4 regions of the Enterobacter sp. UPMP701 genome follow, and region 2 is predicted to be linked to each of the others. Evidence: predicted binding sites of a transcription regulator. Region 2 holds the regulator's gene; each other region holds the start of a gene.
The links. The regulator CRP, encoded in region 2, controls carbon source genes, mostly activating them, when cyclic AMP is high. The targets are predictions, from matches to a motif close to ATGTGANNNNNNTCACAT.
Positions count from the first base shown of each region.

Region 1 (4,943 bases), on a different contig from region 2:
ACCGCATAACACTGCGCCTGAATGCCCATATGGAGCGCAATAAATAGCGCACGCTCGCAGTGGAAGCGCTGGGTGATGATGATGAAGTCGTTGGTGTCGAAGACTTTACGGGTCCGCACGATGGAATCCAGGGTGCGGAAACCCGCATAGTCGAGCACGATATCGGCCGGATCGACGCCTGCGGCAATCAAATCCTTCCGCATCGTCACCGGCTCGTTATAGCTTTGCAGGGCGTTATCGCCGCTCAGCAGCAGGTAGTTCACCTTGCCGCTGTTATAGGCGTTCAGCGCGCCCTGAATGCGGTAGCGATAATACTGGTTGATCACCCCGGTGCGGTAATATTTGGCGGTGCCAAGCACCACGCCCACCTGGCGATAGGGCAGATCCTGCAGGTCATCAAAGATGTAGGGGGCGGTTTTCCAGCTCATCCAGCGGTCGAGACCCAGCACGATAAACAGCAGTATGCCGACCAGGACAGACAGGCTGTAAAAAACGCGCTTTAACATGGAGATGGCTCGTTCGTGGATGAAATTTAACTCAGGCTACTTTACCCGCCTGGTTAGCGCAAGAAACAGCGACTCAACTGAGGGGTTTTTCAGCAACGTGGCGGGCATTTCTGCCCGCCGGAAGGATCACGCAAGCAGAACGCGGTCAATCGTCGTACAGCCTAACGCCTTGAGCGTTGCGGCGGTGGCGTCCCACTGAATCAGCGGTGCATCGGCTTTTTCTGCCAGAATAGCGCGCTGAATGTCCGGATAGTCGTAGCCGTTCAGGCTCAGCAGGTTAAGCGCGCCCTGCAGCGGCGGCAAGGTTGGGTTAAACGCGGCGTTTTCCGCATAGCTGCCGGTGAAGATCCCGCCATCGCGGCACTGCAGCGCCACGCCGCTCGGGGATTTGCTGTACGGGGTGTGGCTCTTGTTCGCCGCGCGAATGGCCGCCTGGCTCAGGTCATCGCCGGACAGGGCGTAACCGTGATCCTGCTCGTCCATCAGCAGCGTTTTAATTTCCAGATCTTTCGGCCCGAAGGCGTCCGGCAGGTAATCCCCCAGCGTGTGCGGCGCGCGACCTGGCAGGTTGATGCGCAGCTGCAGCCCGCTGTTCAGCTCATTCATAAACTGACGGCAGTGGCCGCATGGGGTGTAGTTAACGGTGATGGCGTTCAGGGCTTTCTCACCGCGCAGCCAGGCGTGGCTGATGGCGCTCTGCTCGGCGTGAACAGTCTGCTGCATGGTTGCTCCGAGGAACTCCATGTTCCCGCCGAAGTACCAGGTTCCGCTGACGCCGCGCGCAATGGCGCCGACGTTGAAGTGGGAAAGATCGGCCCGGGCGCAGGCGGCAGCCAGGGGGAGCAGTGCGAAAGCCAATGCGTCTTCATCCAGCCCCGTTGCCTGTTTCAGCACCGTGACCTGCTCCGCCGTCAGCAGGGCGGGGAAATGTGCATCTGCCAGAACGGGAGCCAGGGCTGACTGCAAATTTTCTGCAAGCTGAGCGAAGGCAGCTTGAAAACGTGGGTGCATGGCGTTTGCCTCATAAAGGTTAATGGATCGGTAGTTTACGGAGCCGTCAGGGCTTTATATGTGATCCACTTCTCATTATGTATGCAACTTATGAAATCAAAATGAAATTTGCGCGACGCATCGCAAATTTTAGCCCATCACCGCCAGAATCACGGGGAAAATGAACGGGGCGAGCAGGGAGGTGATAATGCCGCAGATGACCAGCGCCAGCGAGCTAAACGCCCCTTCCTGATAGTCCAGTTCCGCGCAGCGTGCAGTGCCCAGCGCGTGCGAGGCGGTGCCCATCGACAGCCCGCGCGCCGCTTTGGTGTGAATACGCATCCCGTTCAGCAGGGTGTGACCAAACACCGCGCCGAGAATACCGACGAAAATAACGCACATCGCGCTGATGGCCGGGATCCCGCCGAGGCTGCCGCCTACCGCCATCGCGATAGGCGTGGTCACCGATTTAGGCAGAATAGAGGCGGCAATCTGCGGGGAGGCTCCCATCAACAGCGCCACCGACGTGCCGGTGATCATCGCCACCAGGCTTCCCACAAAACAGATCGTAATGATGGATTTCCATCGGGCGCGGATCTGGTGCAGCTGCTCATATAAAGGAAAGGCAAGCGCGACAACGGCGGGTTGCAGGAGATCGTTTAAAATTTTGCTGCCCGCAAAGTAGCGTTCGTAGGGAATGCCGGTGAGCAGCAGGAAGGGAATAATCACCACCATCGCCACCAGCAGCGGGTTCAGCAAGGGCATTTTGAAACGAGCGGCAAGCTTGCGCGCGGCGAAGAAAACCAGCAGGGTTAACGGCAGCGACCACCAGATATTAGCCATCATTTTTTTGTTTTCTCCCCGACCATTTTACGTTCGCCATGTACCAGATGCGAACTCCAGCTCACCACCAGAAAAACCACCAGCGTACTGACCGCGCAGGAGACCACAATCGGGCCGAACTGCGCTTTGAGCAAATCAAAATACTGCATGACGCCCACGCCGATGGGCACGAACAGCAGCGCCATGTAGCGGATAAGGACGAAGCAGCCAGGGTTAACCCACTTTGCAGGCAGAATTTGCAGCGCCAGTAAAACAAAGAGGATCAGCATACCGATAATGCTGCCGGGTATGGTGATAGGCAGCAGCGACGCGATGAAAATGCCAGCATACAGGCAGGCGTAAATCAGGACGAATGCGCGCAGATATTGCCAGATAATGTTCAATGATTTGCTCATGGTGATAGTCCTTACTGAAACGCATTCATCATACAATTAAACCTAAAAATGTGCCACGGATCACATCATGAATTTTGAGCATACCAGACATTCCGGAATGGAACGTCGGGTATCGCCTTACAGGGACAGGCTACAGTTTAGAGGAAAGGGAGTACGGTGGCGAAGTGACGAGCCAGAGATTGCATCAGCGCGAGGCGGTCAGTTTATCGAGGAAAGAAAACAGCGCCTGGTTCATTTCGCAATAATCATGCGAGCGGAGTTTTTCCGCCGTTTCGACAAAACGGAATTCATCCGCACGGCGAAGGTCGTTCTGCGAATGCTCAATCAGCAGCTCTACAACCTCCGGCGTCAGTTCCATATGGCACTGAAAACCGTAAACCCGTTCGCCGTATTGCACGATCTGGCGGGGACAGCCCTCGCTGTAAGCGAGAACCTTAGCCTGCGTCGTCAACCCTGGCATATCGTTATGCCAGTGACCGACGTTCAGCTCGTGGCCAAAATCTTCAAACAGCGGGTTCGCCTTGCCTGCATCTGTAAGCCTGACGGGAAATTTGCCGATCTCTTTTTCCGGGCTATGGCAAAACGCTGCGCCCAGCGCCTCACCGATAAGCTGTGAGCCCAGACAAACGCCTATCACCGTTTTACCTGCCTCTATCGCGCGGCTGATGAGTGCTTTTTCCGCCTGCGCATCAAACCAGGGGCATTCCTCAAGCGTCGTGGCGGGTGACTGCGGGCCTCCCATGATGATAAGCAGGTCTGTGCGCCCCAGCTCCTCGGGTAAAGGATCGCCCTGATAAACTCTGGTGTAGCTCAGGCTACAGCCGCGATTTTTCCCCCAGGTTTCATAGGCACCTGGCGCTTCGAAATGTTCATGAATGATAAAATGGATGTGCATTGCGTCTCTCTCTGGTTACGTGTACAAGCAGCATCATAAGAGGAAGGGAGGAATGTGAAATGCCAACCGTTGTCGATAAAACGCCAATTCACGATGATGCCATCGGATGGTCAAGAGGGGCAATTAGCTACACGCGCGGTGAAGTGGATCCGCCTCACCAGCATTCGCAGGGGCAGCTACTGTTTGCCATCAAAGGGGTCATGCTGGTCGAAACCGGAAGCAAACGCTGGGTAATACCGCCGCAGCGCGCGCTGTGGATCCCTCCCTTTCAGGAACACACCTACAGCGTGTTATCCGCAACGGAGCTCCGCGCGGTCTGGTTTAGCCCGGCGCTGATATCGCAATGCGAACCGTTTAAGCGGAAAGAAGAGGTTCACGTGATTATGGCGACAGCGTTGTTCAAAGAGCTGATTGCCGGGCTGTTCAGCGCGGAATACCGCCCGGCAAGCCAGCGCAGCATGGCCGTTTTGCTGCTCGATATCCTCAGCGAGACGCAGCAGATTTCGGCCGAACTGCCGATGCCCGTTGATGAGCGCTTACATCGCGTTGCCTGTGACATCATTGCCAACAATCTCTGGAATCTTTCTCTGGAAAGGCTGGCGGAACGGGCCGCGATGTCTGAACGCACATTTTCACGCGCGTTTATCAAAGATACCGGCTTTAGCTTCCGGGCCTGGCGACAGCGTGCAAGGATTTGTGCCTCGCTGGATCTCCTCGCAAACGGGTACCCGGTTAAACAGGTAGCCTGGATGCTGGGGTTTTCTGGCCCGGCGGCATTTGCGGCGGCGTTTCGCGTCATTGTTGGGGCAACCCCGGGTGACTTTCTCCCTGAACAGAAGCGCTTCCCAGCGATATAGAGAGCGGCTACTATAGCGCGTCTTTTTTTACAGGTACTGCTATGCGTGTTTTACTGGCCCCAATGGAAGGCGTGCTCGACTCGCTCGTGCGCGAGCTGCTTACCGAGGTGAACGATTACGATCTCTGCGTGACGGAGTTCCTGCGCGTGGTCGATATGTTGTTGCCGGTAAAATCCTTCTTCCGCCTGTGCCCCGAGCTGCACAACCAGAGCCGGACCTCTTCCGGCACGCTGGTGCGTATTCAGCTGCTCGGCCAGTATCCTGAATGGCTGGCGGAAAACGCTGCCCGCGCGGTTGAGCTGGGCTCTTACGGCGTGGATCTCAACTGCGGCTGCCCGTCGAAGCTGGTTAACGGCAGCGGCGGCGGGGCGACCTTGCTGAAAGATCCAGAGCTGATTTACCGCGGCGCGAAAGCCATGCGTGAGGCCGTGCCTACGCATTTGCCGGTGACGGTGAA
Region 1 covers NZ_JBSKJN010000003.1:101,029-105,971, forward strand. The annotation lists gene sanA (outer membrane permeability protein SanA) at 1-506, opposite strand, end outside; gene cdd (cytidine deaminase) at 633-1,517, opposite strand; gene ACWKXT_RS09135 (CidB/LrgB family autolysis modulator) at 1,647-2,342, opposite strand; gene ACWKXT_RS09140 (CidA/LrgA family protein) at 2,339-2,734, opposite strand; gene ACWKXT_RS09145 (type 1 glutamine amidotransferase) at 2,919-3,629, opposite strand; gene ACWKXT_RS09150 (AraC family transcriptional regulator) at 3,689-4,486, shown strand; gene dusC (tRNA dihydrouridine(16) synthase DusC) at 4,528-4,943, shown strand, end outside.
Region 1: a site for CRP is predicted at 2,783-2,800, ahead of ACWKXT_RS09140 (CidA/LrgA family protein). Genes of this name have one in related genera too.

Region 2 (4,943 bases):
TGGTGCTGGTGTGGTCAGAACTGCATGAGACGGTCAATATCATGCCCCGCAACGCGTTTCACGGCTGATCTTCCAACCTTTTCAGTCAGGGAGTTGCTATGTCTGCCAGACATCCCATTATTGCCGTTACGGGCTCGAGTGGTGCGGGAACCACCACCACCAGCCTCGCTTTTCGCAAGATTTTCGCCCAGCTGAATCTCCGTTCGGCGGAGGTCGAAGGCGACAGCTTTCACCGCTATACGCGGCCTGAGATGGACATGGCGATCCGCAAGGCGCGCGATCTGGGTAAACACATCAGCTACTTCGGCCCGGAAGCCAATGATTTCGGCCTGCTGGAACAGACCTTCCGTGAATACGGGCAGAGCGGCACCGGGCAGTCCCGCAAGTATTTGCACACCTACGACGAAGCCGTACCCTGGAACCAGGTGCCGGGCACCTTTACCCCCTGGCAACCGCTGCCGGAACCGACCGACGTGCTGTTTTATGAAGGATTGCACGGTGGCGTAGTTACGCCTCAGCACGATGTGGCACGCCATGTGGATCTGCTGGTCGGCGTGGTCCCTATCGTTAACCTGGAATGGATCCAGAAGCTGACGCGTGACATGAGCGAGCGCGGCCATTCGCGCGAGGCGGTAATGGACTCGGTGGTGCGCTCCATGGAAGATTACATCAATTACCTCACGCCGCAGTTCTCCCGCACCCACATTAACTTCCAGCGCGTGCCGACGGTGGACACCTCCAACCCGTTTGCCGCCAAAAGTATCCCGTCTCTGGATGAGAGCTTTGTGGTGATCCATTTCCGCAATCTCGAAGGTATAGATTACCCCTGGCTGCTGGCGATGCTGCAGGGCTCGTTTATTTCGCACATGAACACGTTAGTGGTACCGGGCGGGAAAATGGGGCTGGCGATGGAGCTCATCATGACGCCGCTGGTTCAGCGACTGATGGAAGGGAAGCAGATCGCGTGAACATGTTCCCTCTCCCTGTGGGAGAGGGTTAGGGTGAGGGCATCAACACGCACGATGCCCCAATAATTAAGCCTCGATCACTTCATACGAATGGGTGATTTTTACCGCTTTCTCCAGCATTAACGCCACAGAGCAGTATTTCTCCGCAGAAAGATCCACCGCACGTGAAACCGCCGCGTCTTTCAGTTCTTTGCCGGTGACGATAAAGTGCAGGTTAATATGGGTAAACAAGCGTGGCGCCTCTTCGCGACGTTCTGAAGTGAGTTTTACCTCGCAATCCGTCACGTCATGACGGCCTTTTTGCAGAATCGACACCACGTCAATCGCGCTGCATCCGCCTGCCGCCATGAGCACCATTTCCATTGGGCTTGGCGCTTTATCGCCGGAGTTACCGTCCATCAAAATCTGGTGTCCTGATGCGGACTCGCCCAGAAACGTTAAACCTTCAACCCACTTCACGCGCGCTTGCATATTCATTAACTCCAACGTTGCATTTTTGGTGACAGATTACGCGCACGTTACATTTCTCGCAATGGAAGGCGACCTGCATCATGCTGAAGCGAGACACCAGGAGACACGCGGCGAAAGCTATGCTAAAACACTCAGGATGCTACAGTAATACATTGACGTTACACATGTATGCAGAGGACATCAAACTTTACTGGCTGCGAAACGTTACGACAGCCGACTTCCCAGGGTATGGGTAAGAATTCGATTGCAACCCCAGAGTCCGGATGCATCTGATGACTCTGGTGACAGCTTATAACAGAGGATAACAGCGCATGGTGCTTGGCAAACCGCAAACAGACCCGACTCTCGAATGGTTCTTGTCTCATTGCCACATTCATAAGTACCCATCGAAGAGCACGCTGATTCACCAGGGTGAAAAAGCGGAAACGTTGTATTACATCGTCAAAGGCTCGGTGGCAGTGCTGATCAAAGATGAGGAAGGCAAAGAGATGATCCTTTCTTATCTGAACCAGGGCGATTTTATCGGTGAACTGGGCCTGTTTGAAGAAGGCCAGGAACGTAGCGCCTGGGTTCGAGCAAAGACAGCATGTGAAGTGGCTGAAATTTCCTACAAGAAATTCCGTCAGCTGATTCAGGTTAACCCTGACATCCTGATGCGTCTTTCTTCTCAGATGGCGCGCCGTCTGCAGGTCACGTCAGAGAAAGTGGGTAACCTCGCCTTCCTGGACGTTACCGGCCGCATCGCGCAGACCCTGCTGAACCTGGCGAAACAGCCAGACGCGATGACCCACCCTGACGGCATGCAAATTAAAATTACCCGTCAGGAAATCGGTCAGATCGTCGGTTGCTCCCGCGAAACAGTGGGCCGTATTCTGAAAATGCTGGAAGATCAAAACCTGATCTCCGCCCACGGTAAAACCATCGTGGTTTACGGAACCCGTTAATCCCGGTCAAACGGCGTGTCATCGCAAGGTGTCACGCCGTTTTTGTCTCTATTCCCCATGTGGCGCAGGCTGATCTATCACCCGGAAGTTAACTACGCACTGCGACAAACGCTGGTGCTGTGTCTTCCTGTGGCCGTGGGCCTGATCCTCGGACACCTTCAGCAAGGTCTGCTGTTTTCCCTCGTCCCCGCCTGCTGCAACATTGCCGGTCTGGATACGCCGCATAAACGCTTTTTCAAACGCCTGATTATCGGTGGCAGCCTGTTTGCTGGCTGTAGCCTTGCCGTCCAGATCTTACTGGCCCGCGACATTCCGCTGCCGCTGATCCTGACCGTGCTGGCGATGACTCTCGGCGTCACCGCCGAAATCAGCTCGCTCCATGCCCGTCTGCTTCCCGCGTCACTCATTGCGGCCATCTTCACCCTGAGCCTGGCCGGGAATATGCCCGTGTGGGAGCCGCTGCTGATCTACGCCCTTGGCACGCTGTGGTACGGGCTGTTTAACTGGTTCTGGTTCTGGCTGTGGCGGGAACAGCCGCTGCGCGAATCCCTGAGCCTGCTCTACCGCCAACTGGCCGATTACTGCGAAGCCAAATACACCCTGCTCACCCAGCATACCGACCCGGAAAAATCGCTGCCGCCGCTGCTTGCGCGCCAGCAAAAGGTGGTGGACCTGATAAGCCAGTGCTATCAGCAGCTGCACATGCTTGCCGCCAACAGAAATCACGAATACAAACGGCTGCTGCGCACCTTCCAGGTCGGGCTCGATCTGCAGGAGCATATTTCCGTAAGCCTGCACCATCCGCAGGAGGTGCAAAAGCTGGTTGAGCGCAGCCATGCCGAAGCGGTGATCCGCTGGAACGCGCAAACCGTCTCCGCTCGCCTGCGGGTGCTGGCCGATGATATTCTCTATCACCGCTACCCGACACGCTTTTCCATGGACAAACAGCTCGGCGCGCTGGAGAAAATTGCACGCCAGCACCCGGAAAACCCGGTCGGCCAGTTTGCCGCATGGCACTTTAGCCGCATCGCCCGCGTGCTGCGCACCCAGCGCCCGCTTTACCCCCGCGACCTGATGGCGGATAAACAGAAACGTCTGCCGCTGCTGCCCGCCCTTAAAAGCTACCTGTCGCTGAAATCTTCCGCCCTGCGCAACGCCGCAAGGATTAGCGTCATGCTCAGCATCGCCAGCCTGATGGGAATGGCCCTGCACCTGCCGAAACCCTACTGGATTTTAATGACCGTGCTGTTTGTCACCCAGAATGGCTATGGCGCCACGCGGGTGCGCATTCTGCACCGGGCTGGCGGCACGATGGCGGGTCTGATTATTGCGGGCGTGACGCTGCACTTCCACGTCCCCGAGGGCTATACCCTGGCGGGCATGCTGGCGATCACTCTGGTTAGCTATCTGATTATCCGTAAAAACTACGGCTGGGCGATGGTGGGCTTTACGGTGACGGCGGTGTATACCCTGCAACTACTTACGCTTAACGGCGAACAGTTTATTGTTGCCCGTCTGATCGACACGCTGATTGGCTGCCTGATCGCCTTTGGCGGCATGGTCTGGCTGTGGCCGCAGTGGCAGAGCGGGCTACTGAGGCAGAACGCCCACGACGCGCTGGAAGCTGACCAGCAGGCCATTCGTCTTATTCTGAGCGATGACCCGCAGCCCTCTCCGCTGGCCTACGAGCGCATGAAGGTCAACCAGGCGCACAACGCCCTGTTTAACTCCCTTAACCAGGCGATGCAGGAGCCGGGCTTTAACGCGCACTATCTGGCAGACATGAAGCTGTGGGTCACGCACAGCCAGTTTATCGTCGAGCACATTAATGCCATGACCACGCTGGCGCGCGAACACACGATGCTGACGCCAGACCTGGCGCAACGCTATTTGCAGTCGTGTGAAATTGCGTTGCAGAGGTGTCAGCAGCGTCTGGAGTATGACGCGCCGGGTGAGTCGGGGGATTCAAACATTCTGGAAGCGCCGGAGACGCTGACCCACGGGCCGATGAGCACCCTGGAGCAGCATTTGCAGCGCGTGCTGGGACATCTGAACACCATGCACACCATTTCGTCGGTGGCATGGCGTCAGCGCCCGCATCACGGCATTTGGTTAACGCGCCGGTTAAAGCGAACCGAGTATTAGCCTTTAACGATCTTCTCGACCGCCGCGGCAAAGCGGGTTAACCCGTCTTCAATGTCATTGTCTTCTACCACCAGCGACGGCGCAAAACGCATCACGTCCGGCCCGGCATTGAGCACCATCACCCCTTCGTGGGCGGCGGCGTGCAGGAAATCGCGCGCGCGGCCTTTGTACTGCGGCTTCAGCTCGGCACCGATCAGCAGCCCCATGCCGCGGATCTCGCTGAAAACGGCGTACTTATCGTTTATCTGCTGGAGATGCTTCACAAACAGCTCGCGCTTCGCGCTAACGCCGTTTAGCACCTCCGGCGTGTTAATGATGTCGAACGCGGCGCCGGCCACGGCGCTCGCCAGCGGGTTGCCGCCGTAGGTGGAGCCGTGAGACCCGACGTGGAACGCGGAGGCAATTTCCTGCGTCG
Region 2 covers NZ_JBSKJN010000010.1:40,412-45,354, forward strand. The annotation lists gene ACWKXT_RS18750 (YheU family protein) at 1-68, shown strand, start outside; gene ACWKXT_RS18755 (phosphoribulokinase) at 99-968, shown strand; gene ACWKXT_RS18760 (OsmC family protein) at 1,035-1,439, opposite strand; gene crp (cAMP-activated global transcriptional regulator CRP) at 1,751-2,383, shown strand; gene ACWKXT_RS18770 (YccS/YhfK family putative transporter) at 2,441-4,528, shown strand; gene argD (bifunctional acetylornithine/succinyldiaminopimelate transaminase) at 4,525-4,943, opposite strand, start outside.

Region 3 (4,943 bases), on a different contig from region 2:
CATGTAGAACTCGTTCGAGCCGACGGTGTAGCTCTCGGCGCCAATGCCGAACAGCTTGCTCTCCACGGCGTCGATGTGGTGCGCCGGATCCAGCTTCTCGCTGATGGCTTCATCCAGCGCGGACAGCAGGCGCTGACGCGGGGCCAGTCGGTCTACGGTGATGTCCTTCATGCCGTCCGGGACCCAGATATTCATCACCGACGGCGTGCCAAGCTGCTCGCCGAAATACGCCGAGACGCGGCGGCTGGCTTTGACATGGTCGATCCAGAACTGGCGGATTTCGTCGTTGGCGTGCGCAAGGGTAAACCCGTCCGCGCTCAGCGGGTGCGAGAAGCAGGACGGGTTAAAATCGAGACCCAGCCGGTTGGCTTTCGCCCACGCCACCCAGTGCTTAAAGTGCTCCGGTTTGATTTCGTTACGCGCGACCGGCTCGTCGGACTCCAGATAAATGGCGTGCAGATTCAGGCGTTTTGGCCCGGGGATCAGGCTCAGCGCCAGCTCCAGATCCGCACGCAGTTCGGTAGCGTTGCGCGCTTTGCCCGGGTAGTTACCCGTGGCCTGAATGCCACCCGTCAGGGAACCGCCCGGATTCTCGAAACCGGCGACGTCATCACCCTGCCAGCAGTGCATGGAGACGGGCAGACGGTCGAGCTGGCGCAGCGCCTTTTCGACATCCACGCCGACGGCGGCGAAACGCTGTTTAGCCAGGCCCCAGGCTTGTTCAAGTTGAGTGGTCATGCGCAAAGCTCCTTAGTCAGTCGTTTTTGCTGAAACTGCGCCCGATAGCGGGCAATTTCATGGCAGGGATGGGGGGTGAAGGTGGTCAGGCTGTGATTCGCCGTCACCACCGACCGGAAATCGTCAACGTTTGAAAGTTCGTCCAGGGTCATCAGCTGAATGCCGATATTGCCGAGCGTGGAGGCTTCAACCGGACCTGCCACCACGGTAATGCCGCAGGCATCCGCGCAGAGCTGGTTCAGCAGCTGGTTCTGGCAGCCGCCGCCCACGATATGCAGCTGCGTGAACGGTTTGCCGCGAAGGTCAGCCAGCTCGCTCAGGATGTCGGCATAGAGCAGGGCGAGACTGTCAAAAATGCAGCGCGCCAGCTCGGCGGGGCGGGAAGGTACCGGCTGCCCCGCTTCAAAACAGGCGGCCTGGATTTCAGCGCTCATGTGCGCCGGGTTGATAAAGCGGTCGTCGTTCGGGTTAATCAGGAAGGTGCAGGCCTTCAGCGTTTCGGTTTCCGCGATAAGCGCGGGCAGGTCGGTGATGTTCTGCTCTTTCAGCACCCGCTGGAGCAGCCACAGGCCCATGATGTTCTTCAGCACCCGGTAGCGCCCTTCGGCGCCACCTTCGTTAGTGATGTTCGCCGCCATCGCGGCATCGCTGGTGTACGGCGTTTTGCTCTCAAAGCCCATCAGCGACCAGGTGCCGGAAGAAAGGTACGCCGCGTCTTTGCCGGCGAGCGGCGAGGCAATGACCGCGCTGGCGGTATCGTGGCTGGCGACGGCAACGACGGGGATTTCATTCCCCTGCGGGCAAATCCACTGACCGATCACATTTCCGGGGTGCGTTGGCGTGCCGAACCAGGACGGCGATGCGCCCGTCCACGCCAGCAGGTTTTCGTCCCAGTTATCGGTGTTGATGTTCACCAGTTGGGTGGTGGTGGCGTTGGTGTATTCCCAGTTCATGTTGCCGGTCAGACGGTAGCTTAAGTAGTCCGGGATTAGCAGTGCATGCGCCACCTTTTCGACCAGCTCTGGCTGTTGCTCCACCAGCGCGCGCAGCTGGTACAGCGTGTTAAACGGCAGAAACTGGATGCCGCTGCGACCATAGATGTTCTCCTTGCCAAGCTGCGCGATGGCGTGCGCCATCAGCCCAGCGGTACGGCTGTCGCGGTAGGAAACGGGCAGGCCGACGCGTTCGCCGTGACTGTCCAGCAGCACGTAATCCACACCCCAGGTATCAATGCCGATACTGTCGATGCGAATACCGTCCTTGCAGACGTTATGAAGTCCGGTGCGGATCTCCGCCTCCAGCGCATCGATATCCCAGGTAACAAAACCGTCCTGTTTTTGCAGACAATTGGCGAAACGGTGCATTTCGCGAAGCGTAAGGGTGTGCAGGTCACAGTCCCAGGTGGCGAGCATTACACGGCCGCTGGATGCGCCTAAATCGACAGCCACACAATGGCGAAAAGTCATGGTCGGGTCCTTTCTTAAGTCATTAGCGAGGAGTGTAAGAAAGGGAAGAAATAGCCACCTTCTCGCCACTGACAGCCCAAATCTCGCGCTGGCAAGAAAGCAAAGATGAACGTGAGGGAGTTCACAGTTTCCAGTAATGGCGGGGTTTGCAGGCAGTGTGACGCTGACCGCATTTCCCGATCTTTCCGCTCGTTTCTTGAAAAAACGGCAGCTTTTGCGCGGTTTGCTGTCAAAAATTTAAGGTGAGCGAGGAAAGCCTTAATTACTATTTTGAGAACTTTTCTCATTGGTGGGGGCCGTTATGACCGTACTGCACAGCGTCGATTTTTTCCCTTCGGGGGCATCTCCCGTCGCGATTGAGCCACGGCTTCCTCAGGCTGCGTTCCCGGAACATCATCATGATTTTCATGAGATTGTGATTGTTGAGCACGGAACGGGCATCCACGTGTTTAACGGTCAGCCGTATACCATCAGCGGCGGTACGGTGTGCTTCGTGCGCGACCACGACAGGCATCTGTATGAACATACCGACAACCTGTGCCTGACCAATGTGCTCTATCGTTCTCCGGATGGGTTCCAGTTTCTTTCCGGGCTGAATCAGCTGTTGCCGCAGGAGAAGGACGGCCACTACCCGTCGCACTGGCGGGTGAATCAGTCCACGTTGCAGCAGGTGCGGCAGCTGGTGAGCCAGATGGAGCAGAGCGAGGACGGGCAGGAGACGCACGCCATCGCCACCCGCGAGCTGCTGTTTATGCAACTGCTGGTACTGCTGCGGCGCAGCAGCCTGGTGGAAGGGCTGGAAGATCATTTTGCCGAAGATGTCTGCTGGGAAACGCTGGCAGATGACTTTTCGCTCTCGCTGCGCACGCTGCATCGTCAGCTCAAGCAGCATACCGGGCTGACGCCGCAGCGCTACCTCAACCGTCTGCGCCTGATCAAAGCGCGTCACCTTTTACGTCATACCGACGAAAGCGTCACCGATATCGCCTATCGCTGCGGATTCGGCGACAGTAACCACTTTTCGACGCTTTTTCGCCGTGAGTTTAGCTGGTCGCCGCGCGATATTCGTCAGGGTAAGGACGCGTTGCTTCAGTAACGCGAGAGTAGTCACCGTTTTCAGGCCGCAAAAACGCTAATAATGTCCGGTTATTCGCCGTAGAGGTTGTGGTGTGGCTGCTCAACTCATTCTTCGCAAAGATGATTTTTTTGCCTCCGCAAGTCAGGCCGTTGCGGTGGCCGACCGTTATCCGCAAAATGTCTTTGCCGAGCACACCCATGAGTTCTGCGAGCTGGTGCTGGTGTGGCGTGGCAACGGCCTGCACGTCCTCAACGACCGACCCTACCGCATCACGCGTGGAGACCTGTTTTACATTCGCGCTGAAGACAAGCACTCTTACGCCTCGGTTAACGATCTGGTGTTGCAGAACGTCATCTACTGCCCTGACAGGCTCAAACTGAATGTCGACTGGGCGGGCAACATCCCGGGCTTTCCTGATACCAGAGGCGAACCGCACTGGCGCTTAAGCAGCAACGGTATGGCTCAGGTGCGCCAGACCATTTCCCAGCTGGAGCAGGAGAGCCAGAAGAGCGATCCGGTGGCAAACCAGATGTCGGAGCTGCTTTTCGCCCAGCTGGTGATGACCCTCAAACGTCATCGTTACGCCACGGATAATCCCTCCGCCACCACGCAGGAAGCGCTGCTGGATAAGCTCATCACCCGGCTTGCGGGTAGCCTGAACAAGAGTTTCGTGCTGGAAAAATTCTGCGAGCAGGAGCAGTGCAGCGAGCGCGCGCTGCGCCAGCAATTCCGCACCCAGACGGGGATGACGGTCAACCATTATCTGCGTCAGCTGCGCATCTGCCACGCCCAGTATCTGTTACAGCATACGGAGCTGATGGTGAGTGAAGTGGCGATGCGCTGCGGCTTTGAGGACAGTAACTACTTTTCGGTGGTGTTTAACCGCGAGGTGGGGATGACGCCGGTTCAGTGGCGTCATCGCAGTCGAAAAGCAGCGTAATCAATTCGCCATGCCGAGGCCGACGATATTGGCCGCAATGATAATCACCACGCAGCCCAGGCTCAGCACGCCAATCGGACGACGCCCGGCGTTGTTCCACTCCTTCAGCACCAGCCCAACCAGCCCACCGCACAGCACGTAGAAACTCATGTGCAGCATCCAGCTCATATAGTCATACTGCGGCGGAATGCTGGCGTGACCCCAGGCGTAGAAGAAGAATTGCAGATACCACATCAGGCCGCCGAGCGCGGAGAGCAGGACGTTGGTGACGATCAGCGGTTTTGCCAGCGAGAAATCGGCTTTTACCGACAGCTTCTTTACTTTTGCCAGACGAATGAAGCAGAAACCGAGGTTTATCAGCGCGCCACCGCCCATGATCACCACGTAGCTTGGCAGGGCAACGTACAGCGGATCGACGCCCAGCGCCGCAGCGGCGTCGTGCATCGGTTTGGCGGCGTTCATGGCGAACGACATGCCCGCCGAGAAGACGCCGCACATCACCGCCAGCAGCAGCCCTTTCTTCAGATTGAACTCTTCGGCCCTGATGCCCATCTTGCGTTCTTTTAGCTGGCCTGCGCGGGTGACGATCCCCACGCCGATTACTGCCACCAGCACGCCCAGCAGCGTCATTCGCCCGCCCTGGGTGTTGATCAGTACGTCGAAGTTGCCGTTGAGGATGGGCGTCATCAGCGTGCCGACGATCAGCGTAATGCCAATCGCG
Region 3 covers NZ_JBSKJN010000012.1:59,409-64,351, forward strand. The annotation lists gene rhaA (L-rhamnose isomerase) at 1-738, opposite strand, end outside; gene rhaB (rhamnulokinase) at 735-2,204, opposite strand; gene rhaS (HTH-type transcriptional activator RhaS) at 2,506-3,300, shown strand; gene rhaR (HTH-type transcriptional activator RhaR) at 3,374-4,222, shown strand; gene rhaT (L-rhamnose/proton symporter RhaT) at 4,223-4,943, opposite strand, start outside.
Region 3: a site for CRP is predicted at 2,360-2,377, ahead of rhaS (HTH-type transcriptional activator RhaS). Genes of this name have one in related genera too.

Region 4 (4,943 bases), on a different contig from region 2:
GGTCTCTTTGTAGCGGCGCTCCATATTGTGCAGCACCCCTTCGAACGGGTGGCGACGCACAGAGGTATCGCCGCGATCGTTCATGTATTTGAACTCGATGTTCTCTTTACCAGAACCGAACAGGATCACTTTGTGCACGTTCGGGCTCAGGCTCGCCCATGGGGCTTCAACGTCGAACTTGTAGTGCTCCGCCAGTGATTTCAGCATCTGGAAATAGTAGAAATTACGCTTGTCCCAGCCGCGAATGGCCCCGCCCGCGAGCGACAGCTCCGGGTTCTGGATCACGCGGTCCGGGTCGAAATACTGCTGCACGCCAAGGCCGTCGCACGTCGGGCACGCGCCCGCCGGGTTGTTGAACGAGAACAGACGCGGTTCCAGCTCGCGCATGCTGTAGCCGCAAATCGGGCAGGCGAAGTTGGCGGAGAAGAGAAGCTCTTCCGCTTTTGGGTCATCCATGTCGGAGACCACGGCCGTGCCGCCAGAGAGTTCGAGCGCGGTTTCAAAGGATTCAGCCAGACGCGTGGCGAGATCGTCACGCACTTTAAAGCGGTCAATCACCACTTCGATGGTGTGCTTCTTCTGCAGCTCCAGCTTTGGCGGATCCGACAGGTCACACACTTCACCGTCGATACGGGCGCGGATATAGCCCTGGCTTGCGAGATTCTCCAGCGTTTTGGTGTGCTCGCCTTTTCGCTCTTTAATGATCGGCGCCAGCAGCATCAGGCGTTTGCCTTCCGGCTGCGACAGCACGTTATCCACCATCTGGCTGACGGTCTGGGCCGCCAGCGGGACGTCGTGGTCCGGGCAGCGCGGTTCGCCCACGCGCGCATACAGCAGACGCAGGTAGTCGTGAATTTCGGTAATAGTACCGACCGTGGAGCGCGGGTTATGCGAGGTAGACTTCTGCTCAATGGAGATAGCAGGGGACAACCCTTCAATGTGGTCGACATCCGGTTTTTCCATCAGCGACAGGAACTGACGCGCGTACGCCGAGAGTGATTCAACGTAACGACGCTGTCCTTCGGCATACAAAGTGTCGAAAGCCAGTGAGGATTTGCCAGACCCCGAAAGCCCGGTCACGACAATGAGTTTGTCGCGAGGGATTATGAGGTTGATATTCTTGAGATTGTGGGTGCGGGCGCCCCGAACTTCGATCTTATCCATTCACCTTTCCCGGTTGGAACACGGATTGCCTGGTTTGTTTGAAGGACAAACGGCTGTCAGAAACGGCTAATTATGACACAATTTGACCTGTTTGAATATACAGTATTGGAATGCATTTTCTGATTCACTGTGTAACAATGTCGAGTTCGCGGGAGAACTCTGGAACGTGCTACGCAACTATCAAAGTGCAGCATGGAAATGGTACACTCGCGCGTTTACACTATTAAGAAACGTATTCAGGAGACACGCACATGGCCAGCAGAGGCGTAAACAAGGTGATTCTCGTCGGTAATCTGGGCCAGGACCCGGAAGTACGCTACATGCCGAGTGGTGGCGCAGTTGCCAACATTACGCTGGCTACTTCCGAATCCTGGCGTGATAAAGCGACCGGTGAGATGAAAGAGCAGACCGAATGGCACCGCGTTGTGCTGTTTGGCAAACTGGCCGAAGTGGCCGGTGAATATCTGCGTAAAGGTTCTCAGGTCTATATCGAAGGCCAGCTGCGTACCCGCAAATGGACCGATCAGTCCGGCGCTGAGAAGTACACTACGGAAGTGGTGGTGAACGTGGGCGGCACCATGCAGATGCTGGGTGGCCGTCAGGGCGGTGGCGCACCGGCAGGTGGCGGTCAGAATCAGCAGCAGGGCGGTTGGGGTCAGCCTCAGCAGCCGCAGGGCGGCAACCAGTTCAGCGGCGGCGCGCAGTCTCGTCCGCAGCAGCAGTCTGCTCCGGCGCCGTCTAACGAGCCGCCAATGGACTTCGACGACGACATTCCATTCTGATCCACGGATGCAAAAACAAAAAACCCAGACATCGTCTGGGTTTTTTTATTGATAGAGGGCTCAGGTAATCACCATTGGCCAGTCTGGTGGCGTGTGGCTCATGGCTTCCACCATCACCACTTTAATGTTTTCCCAAACGGCGGCAATATCCAACAGGGTAATGCCAAGCAGGCCTGTCGCGAACCAGCATGCTGCGCCCAGCCCCAGCAGGGTGCTGATTACCGCAAGGCCAGCGTAGTCAGATTTACGAAACTGAATGTTCAGCGTGCTGGCTAAAAACATCAAAACCGCACTCAACAAAGGCCAGCGAAGAAGAACCATGCTGGTAGTAATGGTTGCCATAAAACCCATCCTCAACAAAACAGACGAACTGAATGAAACGGTGTTTCTCGTTACACAATATGTGTGAACTATATCACATTTGTTGATTTATTCGCCAGTGTCTGTGCGGCCAAAAAGGGGGATTTTATTACCCGCAAAAAAGCGTGGGCAGGGCGGACTGGCCTCCCCACCGGGCAAGCGGTGAGGTCAGCGGAAGAGAAAGAGGCGAGCCGGCTACGTCGTTTTTATAGAAGACGCGTTATTCTCATCATGAAAATAGTCCGATGAGCGCTGATTATTTATAAATCAATGAACAAAATATACCCGAATAAATAGGATAAAATGTCATGTTGAAGTTGTACTTTTTTCATGCCGCCAGAAGTTTGGCTTAATCAGCGATCCTCTGTTGTGTTCTCTTCCAACCTCCCATACGCGCTGGATAAATATTTTCCTTAATTGAAACGGAACGAATACTTACAGTTTAGCTTACGGGAAAATATTATCGTCATAACGAAATTTAAGATTTTTAATACTAAAAGTCAGTTGCTAACTTCGCATGATTCATGCAACGTAATCACCTGTTTAACAAAGCATCCGGCCTTCATTACTACAGGCGTACAACATGCAGGGATATAGGGCGGGAAATGAATCGTAGCGCGCGGCGCAAAATGCTCAGGGTGGTAGGGATCATCATGGTAGTTATGCTGCCGGTGATGCTTGCCCTATGGTTTGCCCAGCTCAGAGCCGTGTCGGAAACGAGCGCTCAGCTACGTACCTTTGCTGAACTGGCTTTAGACAAAACAGAACTGGTAATTCAACAGGTTGAGCTGGCCCGGGACGAGGCAGAAAAATATCAGGGTGAACGTTGTACGCCAGGGCACCGTCAATATATGTTGAACGTTGTTCGTGGTCGCCTGTTTGTTGCCGATTTAATTTATGCTGAAGGTCAGAATTTTCTTTGTTCGACCGTTTTTACACCGGAAGAACCCTACACCATTCCCGTCGCTAATTACACGCGTAAACCTGACGTCGCTATCTATTATTTTCGCGATACACCATTTTATACTGGCTATAAAATGACGTATATGCAGCGCGGAAATTATGTCGTAGTGGTCAATCCGCTTTCTTACAGTGAAGTGATGTCCACCGATCATTCCCTTGCATGGGGGGTGTACGACACGGTAACGAACGCATTCTTTTCCTTCAGCCAGAAAGCCAATGTTTCTTTATTAAACGCGATGATTCGGGATAAGGAATCAGTATTTCAAAAAGATAACCGCTTTTATACTGTCGTAAAATCGGCAAAACGACCTATTGCCGCTATTGTGTCGACGTCAGATAAACGGTTTTATGAAATGCTCTATCATCAGGCGACGTTAACGCTGCCGCTGGGCATGATCTGCAGCATTATTATTTTGCTGGTGTGGTCCCGCACCCATCGTGAACTTAATTCGCCGGGGCGGTTACTGCACCGGGCGCTGAACAAGCGCCAGCTTTGTGTGCATTATCAGCCGATTATCGATATTAAGAGCAACCAGTGCGTGGGGGCAGAGGCGCTGTTGCGCTGGCCAGGTTTCGACGGGCAGGTGATGAGCCCGGCTGAGTTTATTCCGCTGGCGGAAAAAGAGGGAATGAGCGAGCGCATTACGGATTACGTCGTTGAGGAGGTGTTCAGCGATCTGGGCCATTTCCTGGCGGCGCATCCGCATCTCTATATTTCAGTTAACCTGTCGGCCACGGATTTTCACTCCTCGCGGCTGATCGCCATGATTTCTGACAAGGCCCGCCACTACGCCGTACGCGCCCAGCAAATTAAAATCGAAGTGACGGAACGCGGTTTTATCGACGTGCCGAAAACCACGCCGGTGATTCAGGCTTTCCGTCAGGCGGGTTATGAAGTGGCGATCGATGATTTCGGTACGGGCTACTCGAACCTGCACAACCTCTACTCGCTGAACGTGGATATTCTGAAAATCGATAAATCGTTTATCGATACCTTAACGACCAACAGTACCAGCCACCTGATCGCCGAGCATATTATTGAGATGGCGCAAAGCCTGCGGCTTAAAACCATCGCGGAAGGGGTGGAGACGGCAGAGCAGGTGAGCTGGTTGTTGAAGCGCGGCGTTCAGTTTTGTCAGGGATGGCACTTCGCGAAAGCGATGCCGCCCCAGGAGTTTATGACCTGGCAGCAGCAACCTTTGCACTGATACGCTTTAATTCAACTGGTGGCGGTAGTCGCTTGGCGTGCGGTCAAACTCGCGGCGAAACACGCGGGAAAAGGTTTGTTGCGAGACGTAGCCAAGATCCATCGCGATATCAAAAATAGGCCGCTGCGTTGAGCGTAACGCCTGTGCCGCCAGCAGCAGCCTGCGCTGACGAATGTACTCGCCCAGCGTCTGATGCATAACGGTGCGGAACATTCTCTGTAAATACCATTTCGAATAGCCCGACTTTTTTGCGACCACATCAATGTTCAACGGTTGGTCGATATGTTCATCAATCCATTCAATAAGTGTCTGAATAATTTGCTGATGCGACATAAGGTTGCCCCTCTGTAGATACAACTTTCTCGGTTGATTCGTCGTTTTCTCTGCGGGGGAGTATAATTCCTCAAGTTAACTTGAGGTAAAGAGGTTTTATGGAAAAGAGATTGCCGCGCATTAAAGCGCTTTT
Region 4 covers NZ_JBSKJN010000011.1:46,067-51,009, reverse strand. The annotation lists gene uvrA (excinuclease ABC subunit UvrA) at 1-1,164, opposite strand, end outside; gene ssb1 (single-stranded DNA-binding protein SSB1) at 1,416-1,946, shown strand; gene ACWKXT_RS19465 (YjcB family protein) at 2,007-2,288, opposite strand; gene ACWKXT_RS19460 (EAL domain-containing protein) at 2,912-4,477, shown strand; gene soxS (superoxide response transcriptional regulator SoxS) at 4,484-4,810, opposite strand; gene soxR (redox-sensitive transcriptional activator SoxR) at 4,909-4,943, shown strand, end outside.
Region 4: a site for CRP is predicted at 2,350-2,367, ahead of ACWKXT_RS19465 (YjcB family protein). Genes of this name have one in related genera too.